Regions from separate parts of the Dietzia sp. HMSC21D01 genome, predicted to be linked through region 2. Evidence: riboswitches for the same ligand, from Rfam matches in the RefSeq annotation. Region 2 holds a riboswitch; the other holds the start of a gene.
What was found. Region 2 has a riboswitch for cobalamin ahead of HMPREF3086_RS01140 (cobaltochelatase subunit CobN). Riboswitches for the same ligand answer to the same signal wherever they lie in the genome.
Positions count from the first base shown of each region.

Region 1: another riboswitch for cobalamin. It lies ahead of HMPREF3086_RS14435 (ABC transporter substrate-binding protein); the one in region 2 lies ahead of HMPREF3086_RS01140 (cobaltochelatase subunit CobN).

Region 1 covers NZ_KV824058.1:57-8,246, forward strand. The annotation lists partial or broken gene HMPREF3086_RS14405 (cobaltochelatase subunit CobN) at 1-1,479, shown strand, start outside; gene cobF (precorrin-6A synthase (deacetylating)) at 1,469-2,245, shown strand; gene cobA (uroporphyrinogen-III C-methyltransferase) at 2,245-3,060, shown strand; gene HMPREF3086_RS14420 ((2Fe-2S)-binding protein) at 3,134-3,922, opposite strand; gene HMPREF3086_RS14425 (ABC transporter ATP-binding protein) at 3,915-4,697, opposite strand; gene HMPREF3086_RS14430 (FecCD family ABC transporter permease) at 4,694-5,848, opposite strand; gene HMPREF3086_RS14435 (ABC transporter substrate-binding protein) at 5,850-6,848, opposite strand; cobalamin riboswitch at 6,966-7,123, opposite strand; gene HMPREF3086_RS14440 (beta-class carbonic anhydrase) at 7,212-7,712, opposite strand; gene HMPREF3086_RS14445 (oxidoreductase) at 7,778-8,190, opposite strand, start outside.
Region 2 covers NZ_KV823641.1:4,014-9,955, reverse strand. The annotation lists partial or broken gene HMPREF3086_RS01140 (cobaltochelatase subunit CobN) at 1-2,173, opposite strand, end outside; cobalamin riboswitch at 2,245-2,440, opposite strand; gene HMPREF3086_RS01135 (hypothetical protein) at 2,598-3,188, shown strand; gene HMPREF3086_RS01130 (PepSY-associated TM helix domain-containing protein) at 3,517-4,986, shown strand; gene HMPREF3086_RS01125 (ABC transporter substrate-binding protein) at 5,103-5,942, opposite strand, start outside.

The DNA.
Region 1 (8,190 bases), on a different contig from region 2:
GTGGAGGCCATGGAGGCGCGCGACTGGGACGTGGCCGCCGTGCCCGAGGTCCTGGCCGAGATGCGTGGGGCCGGTGCGTCCGGTGACGCCGGGGACCGTGGGGACGGTCTAGGGGGCGACGACGACGAGGTGGCGCAGGTGCTCGGCTTCGCCGCCCGTGAGGTCGTACCGAGGTTGGCCGGCACGGCCGACGAGCTGGACGCGGTCATGCACGCACTGGACGGCGGGTTCATCCCGGCCGGCCCCTCGGGATCCCCGCTGCGGGGCCTGGTCAACGTGCTGCCCACGGGGCGGAACTTCTACACCGTGGACCCGCGGGCGATCCCGTCTCGACTGGCCTGGGACACCGGCCAGGCCATGGCCGACTCGCTGCTCGAGCGGCATCTGGAGGAGACCGGCTCCTACCCGGCCTCGGTGGGGCTGTCGATCTGGGGCACCTCGGCCATGCGCACCTCGGGCGACGACATCGCCGAGGTGCTGGCCCTATTGGGCGTGCGCCCGGAGTGGGACGAGGCCTCCCGCCGCGTCACCGGCCTCGAGGTGATCCCGACCGAGGAGCTGGGGCGCCCGCGCGTCGACGTGACGGTCCGGATCTCCGGCTTCTTCCGCGACGCGTTTCCGCACGTCATCGCGATGCTCGACGACGCCGTCCGGATGGTCGCCGAGCTCGACGAGCCGGACGAGCTCAACTACGTCGCCGCCCACACCCGCGCCGACCTGGCCGAGCACCACGATGGGCGGCGGGCCACCACCCGCATCTTCGGCTCGGCGCCCGGGTCGTACGGCGCGGGGATCCTGCAGACCATCGAGGCGGGCAACTGGCGCGACGACCGCGACCTGGCCGAGGTGTACACCCGCTGGGGCGGCTATGCCTACGGCCGCGACCTGGCCGGGGTGCCCGCCGCCGACGACATGCGCATCAACTACCGGCGCATCGCGGTCGCCGCCAAGAACATCGACACCCGCGAGCACGACATCGCCGACTCGGACGACTACTTCCAGTACCACGGCGGGATGATCGCCACCGTGCGTGCGCTCACCGGCGCCGAGCCGCGCGCGTACGTGGGCGACTCCACCACCCCGGACGCGATCCGCACCCGGACCCTGGCAGAGGAGACCCGGCGGGTGTTCCGGGCCCGGGTGGTCAACCCGCGCTGGATCGCCGCCATGCAGCGGCACGGTTACAAGGGCGCGTTCGAACTCGCCGCGACCGTGGACTACCTGTTCGGGTTCGACGCCACCGCCGGCGTGGTGCAGGACTGGATGTACGACACCCTGGCCCGCGAGTACGTCCTCGACGAGAAGACGCAGGACTTCCTGCGCCAGTCCAACCCGTGGGCGCTGCGCGGGATGATCGAGCGCCTGTCCGAGGCCGCCGACCGCGGCATGTGGGCCGAGCCGGACGCGGAGGTCATGGATCGGATGCGGCAGGTGTACCTGGACGTCGAGGGCGACCTCGAGGACTCCCATGGCGAGTGACAGGCGGCGGGTGCGCGTGGTGGGCATCGGCTCCGGTGGGCTCGACCAGATCACCATCGAAGCCGCCGAGGCCCTGCGCGCCAGCGCGTATGCCCTCGCCGCCGTGAAGGGCCCGGCCGACGCGCTGGTCGATCTCCGGGCGCGGCTGCTCGCCCGGCACGCACCGGACGTGGAGCTGGTGGGCGTGCCTGATCCGGAGAGGGAGCGCTCGTCGTCGTCGACCTCAACCCCGCTCGACTACCGCGGCGTGGTCCTGGACTGGCACGAGGCGCGCTCACTGGCGTGGGAGCGCGCGATGGCCGCGCGGCCCGGCGACGTGGCGATCCCGGTGTGGGGCGACCCGGCGTTCTACGACTCGACGCTTCGGATTCTCGACCGGATCGCCGAGCGCGGCCGCCTGGCGCTGGACGTGGAGGTGCTGCCGGGGATCTCGGCGCTGCAGGTCCTGGCCGCGCGGCACCGGATCGTGCTGCACGAGATCGGCGGCACCGTCACCGTCACCACCGGGCGGCGGCTGCACGAGGCCGTGGCCGCCGGCGCGGACAACGTGGTGGTGATGCTCAACGCGGACCTGCCGCTCGACCAGTTCGCCGACTGGCGGATCTGGTGGGGCGGCAACCTCGGCGATGCCGGCGAGACGCTGGTGGCCGGCCGCGTCGGCGACGTGCTCGCCGAGCTGCGGGGGCACCGCGAGCGGCTGCGCGCCGAGCACGGCTGGGTGATGGATGTGTACCTGTTGCGACGCGGAGAAGGGACGACGGCCTGATGGCGGTGGAGAATGCGGCGGCCGGCGAGGATCGCGCCGACCGGGCCGACGGCGGCGGGCAGTGCCCGGGCCGGGTGGTGCTGGTCGGAGGCGGGCCGGGTGACCCGGGGTTGATGACCGTGGCCGGGCTCGAGGCCGTGCGCACCGCCGACGTGGTGGTGACCGACCGCCTGGGACCTGTGTCGATCCTCGACGAGCTCGACCCAGGCATCGAGGTGATCGGTGTGGGCAAGGTGCCGTTCGGTCCCGCGACCCCGCAGGAGGAGATCAACCGGATCCTCGTCGAGCAGGCCCGGCGCGGCCGCACGGTGGTGCGACTCAAGGGCGGCGACAGCTTCCTGTTCGGTCGCGGCGCCGAGGAGCACCTCGCGTGCACGGCCGCCGGGGTGCCGGTGGCGGTGATCCCGGGCGTCACCTCGGCGTTCTCGGTTCCCGCCCTGGCCGGGGTGCCCGCCACCCACCGCGGGCTGGCCCAGGGGGTGTCGGTGATCTCCGGACACGTCCCGCCCGGGCACCCGCAGTCGACGCTCGACTATGCGGCGCTGGCTCGCTCCGGCACGACCCTGGTGCTACTCATGGCGGTGACGACCCTCCCCGCGATCACCGCGGAACTGCTGGCCGAGACGATGCCCGCGGACACCCCGGCGGTGCTGATCGAGAACGGCTCGACCCCGGCCCAGCGCATCCTGCACGGCACGCTGGCGACGATCGCGCGGCAGGCCGCGGAGGCGCAGGTCGCGCCACCCGCGATCACGGTGATCGGCGCGGTCGCCGGTCTGGCGGGGGATCTGGTGCCCGGATTGCCTCTCGCCTGAGTCTGGGGTCGCACCCGGCTCCGGAGTTCGACAGGTGACTCCAATCGGCACGGGGTGGTCGTCGCTCGAGAAGCTAGGCCCGCCGGAGGAGCTCGGTCCGTCGGTCCTCGGGGGTTCGTCGCGGGCAGCTCGCGCACTTGCCGCCGTCGGTGGCCACATAGATGAGGCAGCACGAGCCGCGGCGGACGAACCGCCGTGTCCGGTCGGGGCCCTCCACGTCGACGAATCGGGCCGGAAGTAGCGGCGGCCGACACACGGCGCGAGCGAGCTCGCCGCCGCGGTCCTCGTCGCCCGCAGCGCGGCCCGCCTCGAGCGCCCGGTTGGCGATGGAATCCGTCGCGATCGCCCACAACGCCCGCGGTGCCGCGCCCGAGACCTCCGCGAGGGCGGCGATCACCCCCGAGTGGGCCTCCACCAGCGCGTCGGCGAAGGCCGCGGCCGACGGCAGGAGTCGATCAGACCGCGCCGACCGGAGATAGCCGTTCGGCTGCAGCGAGACGCTGAGCCGCCCCGGGCGGGGATCGGGCGCGCGTCCGGTGGCGAGCAGCATCGCCAGCGGCGCCGCGACCAGCGTCGAGCTGGCCGAATACCACCACAACGTCCCGTTCACCCGCGGATCGTCATGGTTCCAGCGCCGGCCGGTGTCCTCCACCCGCCGGGCCAGCCACCGCGGGTCCGTCAGCACCGCGCCGGGCAGGACGGTCGAGCCGTGCTCGATGGTGCGGGCGAAGTCCCCGAGGAGGGTCGAGGCGCCCGCGTACGCTGCCGCCACGGTCCCGGGGGCGCGGAGCTCGTCGTCGTCGCCGTCGTCACCCCCCGGCCCGCCACCCACGCTCGCGCCACCCACCGCTCCGTCACGCATCGGCGAGCCCCACCACGTCGAGCGTTCGGCGACCGTCCGACCCCGCCCGCACCTGGCCGCGCACGCCGAACACCTCCCGCAGCACGGCGGCGTCCAGGACCTCCTCCGGCGAGCCCGTCGCGACGAGCCGACCGCGGTGTAGAACGGCCACGGCATCGCAGTACTCGACGGCCATGCGCAGGTCGTGGAGCGTGAGCAGCACCGCCAGGCCGCCGGCCGCGAGCTCGCGCAACAGCGCCAGGACCGACAGTTGCTGGTGGAGGTCGAGGTGGTTGGTCGGCTCGTCCAGCAGGAGGACTTCGGGCTGCTGGGCCAGGGTGCGCGCGATCGACACCCGCTGCCGCTCCCCGCCGGACAGGGCGAGCACATCGCGGTCGGCGAGTTCGGTCAGCCCGACCCGCGCGAGGACCCTCTCGACGACCGCGGAGTCGTCGGTGTCCAGCGGCTCGAACAACCCGCGGGTGACCGTCCGGCCCAGGCGCACCGACTCGCGGACCGTGATGCCGCCGAGCGAGACCGGCTCCTGCGTGCTGGCCCCCACCGCGCGGGCGAGCGCGCGGCGGCGCAGCGAGGTGATGTCCGCGCCGTCGATGGTGACGTGACCCGCCGTGGTGGGCAGCGCTCGGTAACACGCGCGCAGCAAGGTCGTCTTCCCGCTGCCGTTCGGCCCGACCAGGGCCGTGACCAGACCGGGAGTGACGCTGAGGTCGACGCCGTCGAGGATCTGCCGGCCGCCCAGGCGGGCGGAGACACGGTCCGCGCTGAGGGTGGTCATATCGACGCCCTCCCGTAGCGGCGCCACAGCATCACCAGGAACACGGGCCCGCCCACGACGCCCGTGATGACGCCGACCGGCAGCTCTGTGCCCTCGCGCACCGAGCGGGCGGCGATGTCGGCCAGGACCAGGGCGAGGGCGCCGAGCAGCGCCGCGGTGGGCAGCAGGCGCGCGGACGTCCGGCCCGTGAGGAAACCCGCGAGGTGCGGGATGAGCAGGCCGATGAACCCGATGGTCCCCGACACCGCCACGGCGCCCGCGGTGAGCAGCGAGACGAGTAGCAGCATGAGGATCCGGAAGCGCGGCACGTTGACGCCCATCGCGGTGGCGCCGTCGTCGCCGGTGAGGAGAAGGTCCAGGTGGCGGCTGCACAGCATGACCACCGTGCCGGCGACGGCGAGGATCGCGATCGGCGCCCAGACCATCGTCCATCCGGCGTCGCCGAACCCTCCGGCCAGCCACCGCATGACCGTGCCGAGTTGGTGGTCGTCGCCCAGGACCAGCAGCGTGAAGGTGTTGAGCGCACCGAAGACCATCGTCATGGCCGCCCCCACCAGCACGATCGCGGTGGTGTCGTGGGCGCGGCGGGCCACGAGCACCACCCCGGCCAGCGGGAGCAGCGCGCCGACGAATGCGGCCATGGGCAGGGTGAACACGCCCCACATCCCGGCGCCCACCCCGAGGACGGTGAGGGCGACGACGCCGAAGCCCGCGCCCGAGGAGACCCCGAGCAGGTACGGGTCGGCGAGCGGGTTGCGGGTCACCGCCTGCGCGACGCCGCCCGCCACCGCCAGGGACGCGCCCACGGCCGCCGCCATGAGCGCGCGGGGCAGCCGCGACTCGAGGACGATCGCCTCCCGGGCGTCGGTCCACCACGGCTCGAACAACCCCGGGGCGAGGCGGTGCGCCACGATCGCCCACACGTCCCCGAACGGGATGGACACCGAGCCCAGCGAGACGCCCGCCGCGATCGCGACCACGAGTACGGCCAGCAGCGGCAGACAGATCAGCGCGAGGGGCCGGCGGCCGCTGGGTGCGGTGCCGGCGGGGTCCGTTATGTCGGAGGAGGACACGACGGCGGGGTCGGCCCCTGCCCGGGCCGGCGGGCGGCGGCCCTCGCGGCGATCGGGCTTCTCGGCTACCGACGTCATGTCACTGCCCGAACGCGTGCGGGTGCAGCTCGCGGGCGATGGTCTCCACCGAGGTCGCCATGCGCGAACTCTCGAAGAAGTCCGCCAGCGGCACCACCACGATCCGGTTCTCCCGGATCGCCGGCGTCGTGGCCATGATGGGCTGCGCGCGCAGGTAGGCGATCTTGTCCTCCGCGCTGGTCGGGCCGTAGTCCAGCACGACGATCGCCTCCGGCTGGCGCTCGCCGAGGACCTCCCAGGTGGTCTTGGGGTACGGCTTGTCGCCCTCGGAGAAGATGTTGTCCGCGCCGGCGTACTCGCCGATGAGCTGGCCGATGCCCACCCCGCCGATCGTCATGGGTTCGGCTTCGCCGCTGTCGTAGAAGAACGTCGGCGTCCCGGTGACTCCCGCGGCGTCGAGTGTGGCGCGGACGTCTTCGACCTGCCCACGGATCCGATCGGTGAGGTCACGTGCCCCCTGTTCGACGCCGAGGACACGACCGAGCTGGGAGAAGTCCGTCTCGAGCATCGACAGGTCGGGGAAGCCCTTGCCGCAGTACTCCGAGAACAGGAACGTGTTGATACCGGCGGACTCGAGGGCGTCGCGGCTGCGGCCCTCCTTCTCGTCGAACGCGCTGCGCATGCCCGCGACCACCAGGTCGGGCTCGAGGTCGACGATCTGCTCCCAGGTGGGGTACTCCTCGGCCAGCGACGGGATGGCGTGGAACTGGTCGGCGACCTCGGGCAGCACGTCGTTCTGATCGCCGTAACCCATTCCGACGATCCGGTCGCCTGCGCCCATCTGGATGAGGGTCTCGGTGACGTGGTCGTTCATCGAGATGATGCGCTGCGGCGGCTCGGTGTAGGTGGCCTCGCGCTCGCAGTTGGCGATGGTGACCGGGTTGGCGAAGGGCTCGGCCGCGCCACCGCTCTCGAGCGCCTCGCCCCGGGAGCAGCCGGCGAGCGCCAGGCCGCTCACGAGCAGCGCGGCCAGCGCGGTTCTGGGGTGGTGACGGAACATGATCAGACCTCGGATCGTGTCGTGTGGTCGACGACCACGGCAGACCCGCAGGACGGCTGGCGTCGAGGACGCCACGTCACCTGACAGGACCCCGGATCGCAGACCTCGGCGATGACTGGTGGAGTCAGGCCTCCGGGCAGGCGATCGGGCTCGCCGCCACTTGTGGTAGCGGCACACCGTTGCGGGTCAGCGCCGGATTCTCACCGGTCTTTCCCTGCGTCCGGAAGTCGGTAGTTCATGTCGAGCATAGGCACACCGCGCCGCGCGGAGGTAGTCGTCTCCCACCCAGCCACCTGCGTCGGCGGCCAGCGCCGCCTCAACGGTGGGATGACGCCGGAGTCGTCGACGGCCGTGCCGGGCGGGCTACTCTTCGCGCTGGACCTCACGCAGTTCGCCGGTGGACACGTCGTAGACGAAACCGCGCACCGCGGTGCTGTGCAGCAGGAAGGGGTCGGATTCCACGCGGGCGATCGACTGGCGGACGTCGGCCTCCGGCTCCGGGAACGACTCGGGCGCCCAGCGCGGCCGCAAGCCGGTGTCGGACTGGATCTGATCCTTGAAGTCGTCGTCCCGGAAGGTGAGCATCCCGCAGTCCGTGTGGTGGACGAGGACGATCTCCTCGGTCCCGAGCAGTCGCTGGCTGATGGTGAGCGATCGCAGGACATCGTCGGTGACGACCCCTCCCGCGTTGCGGATGACGTGGGCGTCGCCCTCTGTCAGGCCCAGCAGGCCGTACGGGTTGAGGCGAGCGTCCATGCAGGCCACGACGGCGACCTTCCTGCCGGGCGGCATGGGCAGGTCGCCCTTGTCGAAGTCGGACTGATAGGCCTTGGCGGCCTCGAGCAGTTCATCGGTGACGGTCATGGCCGCAGGTTAGTCCCGGCCGGCCGGGCCCGCCAGGGTTCGGCTCGCGACGGCGGGAACCGTTGTCAGGCCGGGGCGCGGAGCGGCGCCTCATGCACCTCGCGGTCGAACTCCGGAAGCGGCTCGGCCTCGCGCAGGACCCGGGCGATCGCCGGATCAGCCAGGTGCATCCGGCCGATGGAGATGAGATCGAACTCGCCGCGCTCCATGCGCTCCACGACCGAATCGATGTTGTCCGCCGCCACGGCCGCCTTGCCCGACTTCTGCTCGCGCAGGGACGTCCCGATCCCCACGCCGCCCACGGCGCCCGCCGGCTTACCCGTGAGTCTGCGGGCCCACCCGGCGAGGGTGACCTCGCCGTCGTCACCTTCCAGGTCGGGGAACGCCGGATCGCTGAAGCGCCTGGTCGACGCGTCGAACAGGTCGACGCCCGCCTCGGCGAGTGCGCCGAGGTAGACGCCGAGTTCGTCGGGGTCGG
Region 2 (5,942 bases):
CGCCGGACTGCCCGCCCCACACCTGGGACGCGCGCAGGATGGCCAGCACCAGGTTGACCCGCGCCTCGCCGTCGGGCGCCTGGCCCAGAACGTGCAGGCCGTCGCGGATCTGGACGTCCTTGATCTCGCAGAGCCAGCCGTCCACGTGGAGGAGGAAGTCGTCGAACTCCTCGTCGTCGGGGCGCTGTTCCAGGCCCAGGTCCTCGTGCATGTGCGCGGCCTGCATGAGGGTCCAGATCTGCGCGCGGATGGACGGAAGCTTGGCCGGGTCCATCGCGGCGATGTTGCCGTACTCGTCGAGCAGCTGCTCGAGGCGGGCGATGTCCCCGTACGACTCCGCGCGGGCCATGGGCGGGACCAGGTGGTCGACGATCGTGGCATGCGCGCGGCGCTTGGCCTGCGCGCCCTCGCCCGGGTCGTTGACGAGGAAGGGGTAGATCAGCGGCAGGTTCGCGATTGCCGCGTCGGTGGCGCAGTCCGCCGAGAGGGCGGCGTTCTTGCCCGGCAGCCACTCTAGCGAGCCGTGCTTGCCGATGTGCACCAGCGCGTGCGCGCCGAAGCCGTGGGCCAGCCAGCGGTAGGCGGCCAGGTAGTGGTGGGACGGCGCGAGCTCGGGGTCGTGGTAGATCGCCACGGGGTTCTCGCCGAACCCGCGGGGTGGCTGGATGAGCAGCACCACGTTGCCGGCCTGCAGGGTGGCCAGGACGAGCTCGCCGGCGTCGTTGACGAACAGGGTCCCCGGCGCCTCGCCCCACGCCTCGACCATCTCGTCTCGAAGGGTCGCGGGCAGGTCGGCGGTCCAGCGGAGGTAGTCCTCGGTGGAGATCCGGACGTGGCCGTCGGTGAGCTGCGCGGTCGTGAGCCACTCCTCGTCCTGGCCGCCCGCGTCGATGAGCGCGTGGATGAGGGCGTCTCCGGCCTCGGTGTCGGTGGCGTAGGCCTGCTCGTCGAGGAACTTCGCGATCGGCCCGTCCGCCGGGCCTAGATCGTAACCCTCGTCGCGCATGCGGCGCAGCAGGCGGATCGTGGATACCGGGGTGTCCAGGCCGACGGCGTTGCCGATGCGGGAGTGCTTGGTCGGGTACGCCGACAGGACCAGCGCGACCTTGCGGTCGGCGGGAGTTACGTGGCGCAGCCGGGCGTGGGCCACGGCGATCCCGGCGACGCGCGCGCACCGCTCGGGGTCGGCGACGTAGCGGGGCAGGCCGTCGGCGTCGATCTCCTTGAACGAGAACGGGGCGGTGATGATGCGACCGTCGAACTCGGGGATCGCGATCTGGTTGGCAGAGTCCAGCGGGTTGACGCCGTCGTCCGACTCCGACCAGTCGTCGCGGCCCCAGGTCAGGCACAGGCCCTGCAGCACGGGGATGTCCAGGGCGGCGATGCGCTCGACGTCCCACGCCTCGTCGTCGCCGCCCGCGCTGGCGGACCCGGGCGTGGTGCCGCCGGCCGCCAGGACGGTCACGACCAGCGCGTCCAGCGTGCCGAGGGCGTCGAACAGCTCGTCCGGCGCCGAGCGCAGGGAGCCGGCGAAGATCGGTACGCCCACCCCACCGGCGGCGTCGATCGCGTCGGCCAGCGCGTGCGCGAATCCGGAGTTCCCGCTCACCTCGTGGGCGCGGTAGTAGAGCACGCCCACGCGGGGGCCGCCCGGCGACTGGTCAGACCCGCCCGCGTTCTCCCAGGTCGCGTCGCGGGAATCGCGGCGTTTGTGACCACTCGCCGGGGAGTCGGCGCCCGGCCGCTCCGGCATCCCCCACACCGGCACGCTCACCGGCGGCTCGAAACCGGCGCCGGTGAGCAGCACCGTGTCGGAGAGGAAGGCGTGCAGCTGCGCGAGGTTGGTCGGCCCGCCCTCGGCGAGATAGCGGTGGGCCTCGGCGGCGGTCCCGATGGGGACGGTCGACAGTTCCATGAGGTCGGCGTCCGGGGTCTGCTCACCGCCCAGCACCACCACGGGCACGCCCGCGCCCAGGACGGCGGCGAATCCGTCATCCCACGAGCGACGCGAGCCGAGAATGCGGACCACCACCAGGTCGGCGCCGGTGATCAGGGCGGGCAGGTCGGACTCGACGTGCAGGCGCGACGGGTTGCCGAGTGTGAACTCGGCGCCGGATTCGCGCGCGGAGAGCAGGTCCGTGTCGGAGGTGGACAGTAGTGCGATGCGGGGCACGTCGGAGCGTGCCGGGGCGTCGTCAGGGGACGCCGAACGCCGGTCGGGGCGCATGTTCTTCTCCAAACCCTCGTGGAACATGTCGCCGTGGCCGGTCTCCTGGCTTCCGCATCAGCACCGCGCGACCGACCTTCCCGGGCTCTCGCCCAGTGGCCCCCGCCCCCACGTGTGGGGCGGACGAGGGTCGCGTGGCTCCGCGACTACAGTGGCGAGGGCCGCGCCGGCTTCTCCTCCGGCTTCCCGAGCACCACGGCACGGGCGAGCCTATCCGCCGTCCCGCCCGGACCACCCTTCGCCCTCGGAAGCCACCCCGGCTCGGCTGCCGGCGCTCTCACCGCCCGCGCTGACCTTCCTACCCCGTGCTCGCCGTGCTTAGACTCGGCGTGTGCCAGCTGATCGGGCGAGGACCGAGCTCCCCCCGGTCATGACCACGATCGTGGGCGTGACCGTGGCGCTGGTCAGTGGCATCTTCGGCATCAGCGCGCACGGGCTCGCGGCGGACATGGGCCCGGTCTCGTTCGCCCAGGCGCTCACCGTGGCAGTCACCAGCGCCGGGATCGGCGCCGCCACCGCCGCCGCAGCCCGCTACCGGTTCCCGATCCTCGCCTCGGCGTCAGGACTGATCACCGGGCAGGGCGCCGTCCACATCGCGATGTCCGGCGGGCACTCGCACCACGGGTCCGGCTCGCACCCGCCGGGCCACCACGGCACCGACCCCGCGGCGCTCCGGGCCGCGATGGACACCGCCGCCCACGATGCGCTGGCCTCCGCAACAGCGTTGATGACGCCCGTCATGCTCGCCGCGCACATCGCCGCGATCGGCTCTGCACTACTGGTCATCGCTGCTCTCGCCGGCGCTCTGGCCTGGGTGTCCGCCCGGTCGATGCCGCCGATATCGACAGCGCACCTCGTCGCCGTCGTCGCCGTCGTCCCGGTCCCGCGCGGCGCCGACGCGCCGCTCAAGCGCTACCTGGTCTCCCGCGGTGGGACCAGAGCGCCGCCCGCTGCCGCATAGTCGCAGGTCCCGCACCCGCCGACGCGCGCCACGCCGCGCTCGGGCGGTGCGGTGACATGTCCGGGAGCGGCGCGCGGTGGATCCACCGTCCCCGCCTCCCGTGTCTCACCCGCAGCGGCCGTCAGATCGTCCCGCTGCGCCCACTCGGGCACCGATTCCTTCCCGCCCCGCTCGGCCAGCCAGCGCCGCGCGCAGCCGGGTCTCCGGGTGCCCGCCCTCACCGACCTCGCGGCCGCGCACGCCGCTCTCCGCAGACCAGCTCCGTGCTGCCCGGCGGGTAGTACCGACCCGCTCGCGGACCGCCTGATCCCGAAGGGATTCGCCTCTCATGACCGCCACCCATCCGGCCGAGCGCCACACCCGCGACCCCGGTGCTGCCGAACCGGCCCCGCCCGCGCGGCCCCTCTCCGCGCAGCTGGGCGCGATCCTCACCCGCGTCCACTTCTATGCGGGCCTGTTCGTCGCACCGTTCCTCGTCATCGCCGCTCTGTCCGGGGCCCTGTACGCGCTGTCCCCGACACTGGAGCGGCTCGTCTACGCCGAACAACTGACCGCGCCACCCGCGTCCACCGCACTCAGTCTGGAGCAGCAGATCGACGCCGCGCAGGCGCAGTTCCCGGAGCTCGCCGTGGTCCAGATCTGGCCTTCCGACGAGCCCGGCACCACCACCCGGATCCTGTTCGCCGACCCCGCGCTGGACGACGGTCTCAACCGCGCGGTGTTCGTGGACCCCGCCACCGGTGACGTGCGCGGCGACCTGAGCAGCCATTCGGGACTGGGCGAGCTCCCGCTGCGGAGCTGGATCTCCAGCCTGCACCGGGATCTCCACCTCGGCCCGCCCGGCGAGCTCTACTCGGAACTCGCCGCATCCTGGCTGCTGGTCCTGGGGCTCAGCGGAATTGTGCTGTGGTGGCGGAAGGTCCGGTCGACCCGTCACGGGAGGGCCGCAACCACCCGAACACTGCTGCGGGGCTTCCCGGCCCGTCCCGGCTCCCGCCAGAAGGCCATGAGCCTGCACGCCGCGCTCGGCACCTGGTTCGCGATCGCGATCCTCGGCATCGCGGTGACCGGCCTGACCTGGTCGGCGTTCGCCGGAGCCAACGTGGACACGGTCGTGGAGAAGATGAACTGGCGCTCGGATCCGCTGCAGACCTCCCTGGTCGCCGGCGCCGCGACGGACGGGGACGAGCACGCCGGGCACCTGGGGCACGGTTCGGCGGTTTCCGCCTTCGAGGTGCCGGTCGATCAGGTGCCGGTGGTCCTGGCCGCGGCGCACCAGGCCGGTCTCGAGGGCCCGGTGCAGATGGTCCCGCCGGCTGATCCGCACACGGCGTGGTCGGTGAGCGAGCGGTGGGTGCCGTGGACGTTCAGCTCCGATGCTGTGGCTGTGGACGGAGCCACCGGGCAGGTCGTCGACCGTCTCGACTTCCGCGACCTCTCGCTGTACTCGAAGCTGTCCTCGTGGGGCATCTACCTGCACATGGGCATGCTGTTCGGCCTACCGTTGCAGATCGCCCTCGCCGCAACCGCCCTGACGATCGTCGCGCTGACCGTCCTGGGGTATCGGATGTGGTGGACGCGTCGCCCGACGCGCGGGGGCCTGCCCGCCGGTCTGGGCGGGGTCACCGGCCATCGCTGGCCGGCGTATCTCATCGCCGGGGTTCTTGCCGTGGCCGTGGGGCTGTTCCTGCCGTTGCTCGGCGCGTCTCTCGCGCTGTTCGTCGTCGCTGACCTGCTGATATCGCTGCGGCGGTCCGTCGCCGCGAAGCGGCACGCCGAGATCGGGTCCACCACGTAGCGCTCGCCCCTGCCTGCCGGCGCGGAAGCAACGGCAGGCCGGGGCGGAAGCAACGGCAGGCCGGGGCGGCCCTCTCTCCCGGGCCGGGATGCCCTACCCCCGGGTGAGATTGCCCCTCAGAGCCAGTCGTTGCCCCCGAGCTGCAGCTCAGTGACGTCAAGCTGCGGCGTCAGGCCCGTCTCGGGGGCGAGCCCGTGCTTCTCCAAGACGGCGCGGATCGTCTCGGCGGCGTCGATGTTGAGGGGGCTGGAGACCCACATGCCGTAGGGCAGGTTGACGAAGCGGTTCTCGCGGACCGCCTTGAGGTCTCGGCTGGCGGGGTGCGCCTTGAGTGCGGCGATCTTGTCGTCGACGGTCTGCTCGCCGTAGTCGACGAACGCGATCATGTCCGGGTCCTCGGCGGCCAGGCGCTCCCAGCTGACACTTGTCCAGGTGTCGGCCACGTCCTCGGTCGCGCTGCGTGCGCCCGCCGCGTCGATGATCCCCTGAGGCCCGCCGAAGGAGCCGGACGACAGGATGGTGTCGCTGGTGCTGTCGACCAGGAAGATGGTGGGCCTGCCCTCGGGCGCGGGCAGAGCCCGGAGCGCTTCGAGCCGTTCAGCCACGTCGTCGGCGGCCGCGGCACCGGTCTCCGCGTTCCCGGTGATGATCCCGATGTTGCGCAGGTCGGTATCCAGAGCCTCCCACGGATCCATGGTGCCGCGCTGCACCTCGCCCTCGGCCTGGCGGCACGCCTCCGAGAGCTGGTAAACGCCGATGCCGTGCCCGGCGAGGATGTCCGGCGTCAGGCCCCGGGAGTCGGAGAATCCGTAGTTCCAGCCGGCGAACATGACGTCCGGCTCCGCGGCCACGACGTTCTCCAGGGTCGGGCCCTTGCCCGTCACCTCATTGAGCTGGTCGTACTGGTCACCGTACGCCAGACGCAGCAGGTCCTCGTCCTCCGAGGCGGCGGCCAC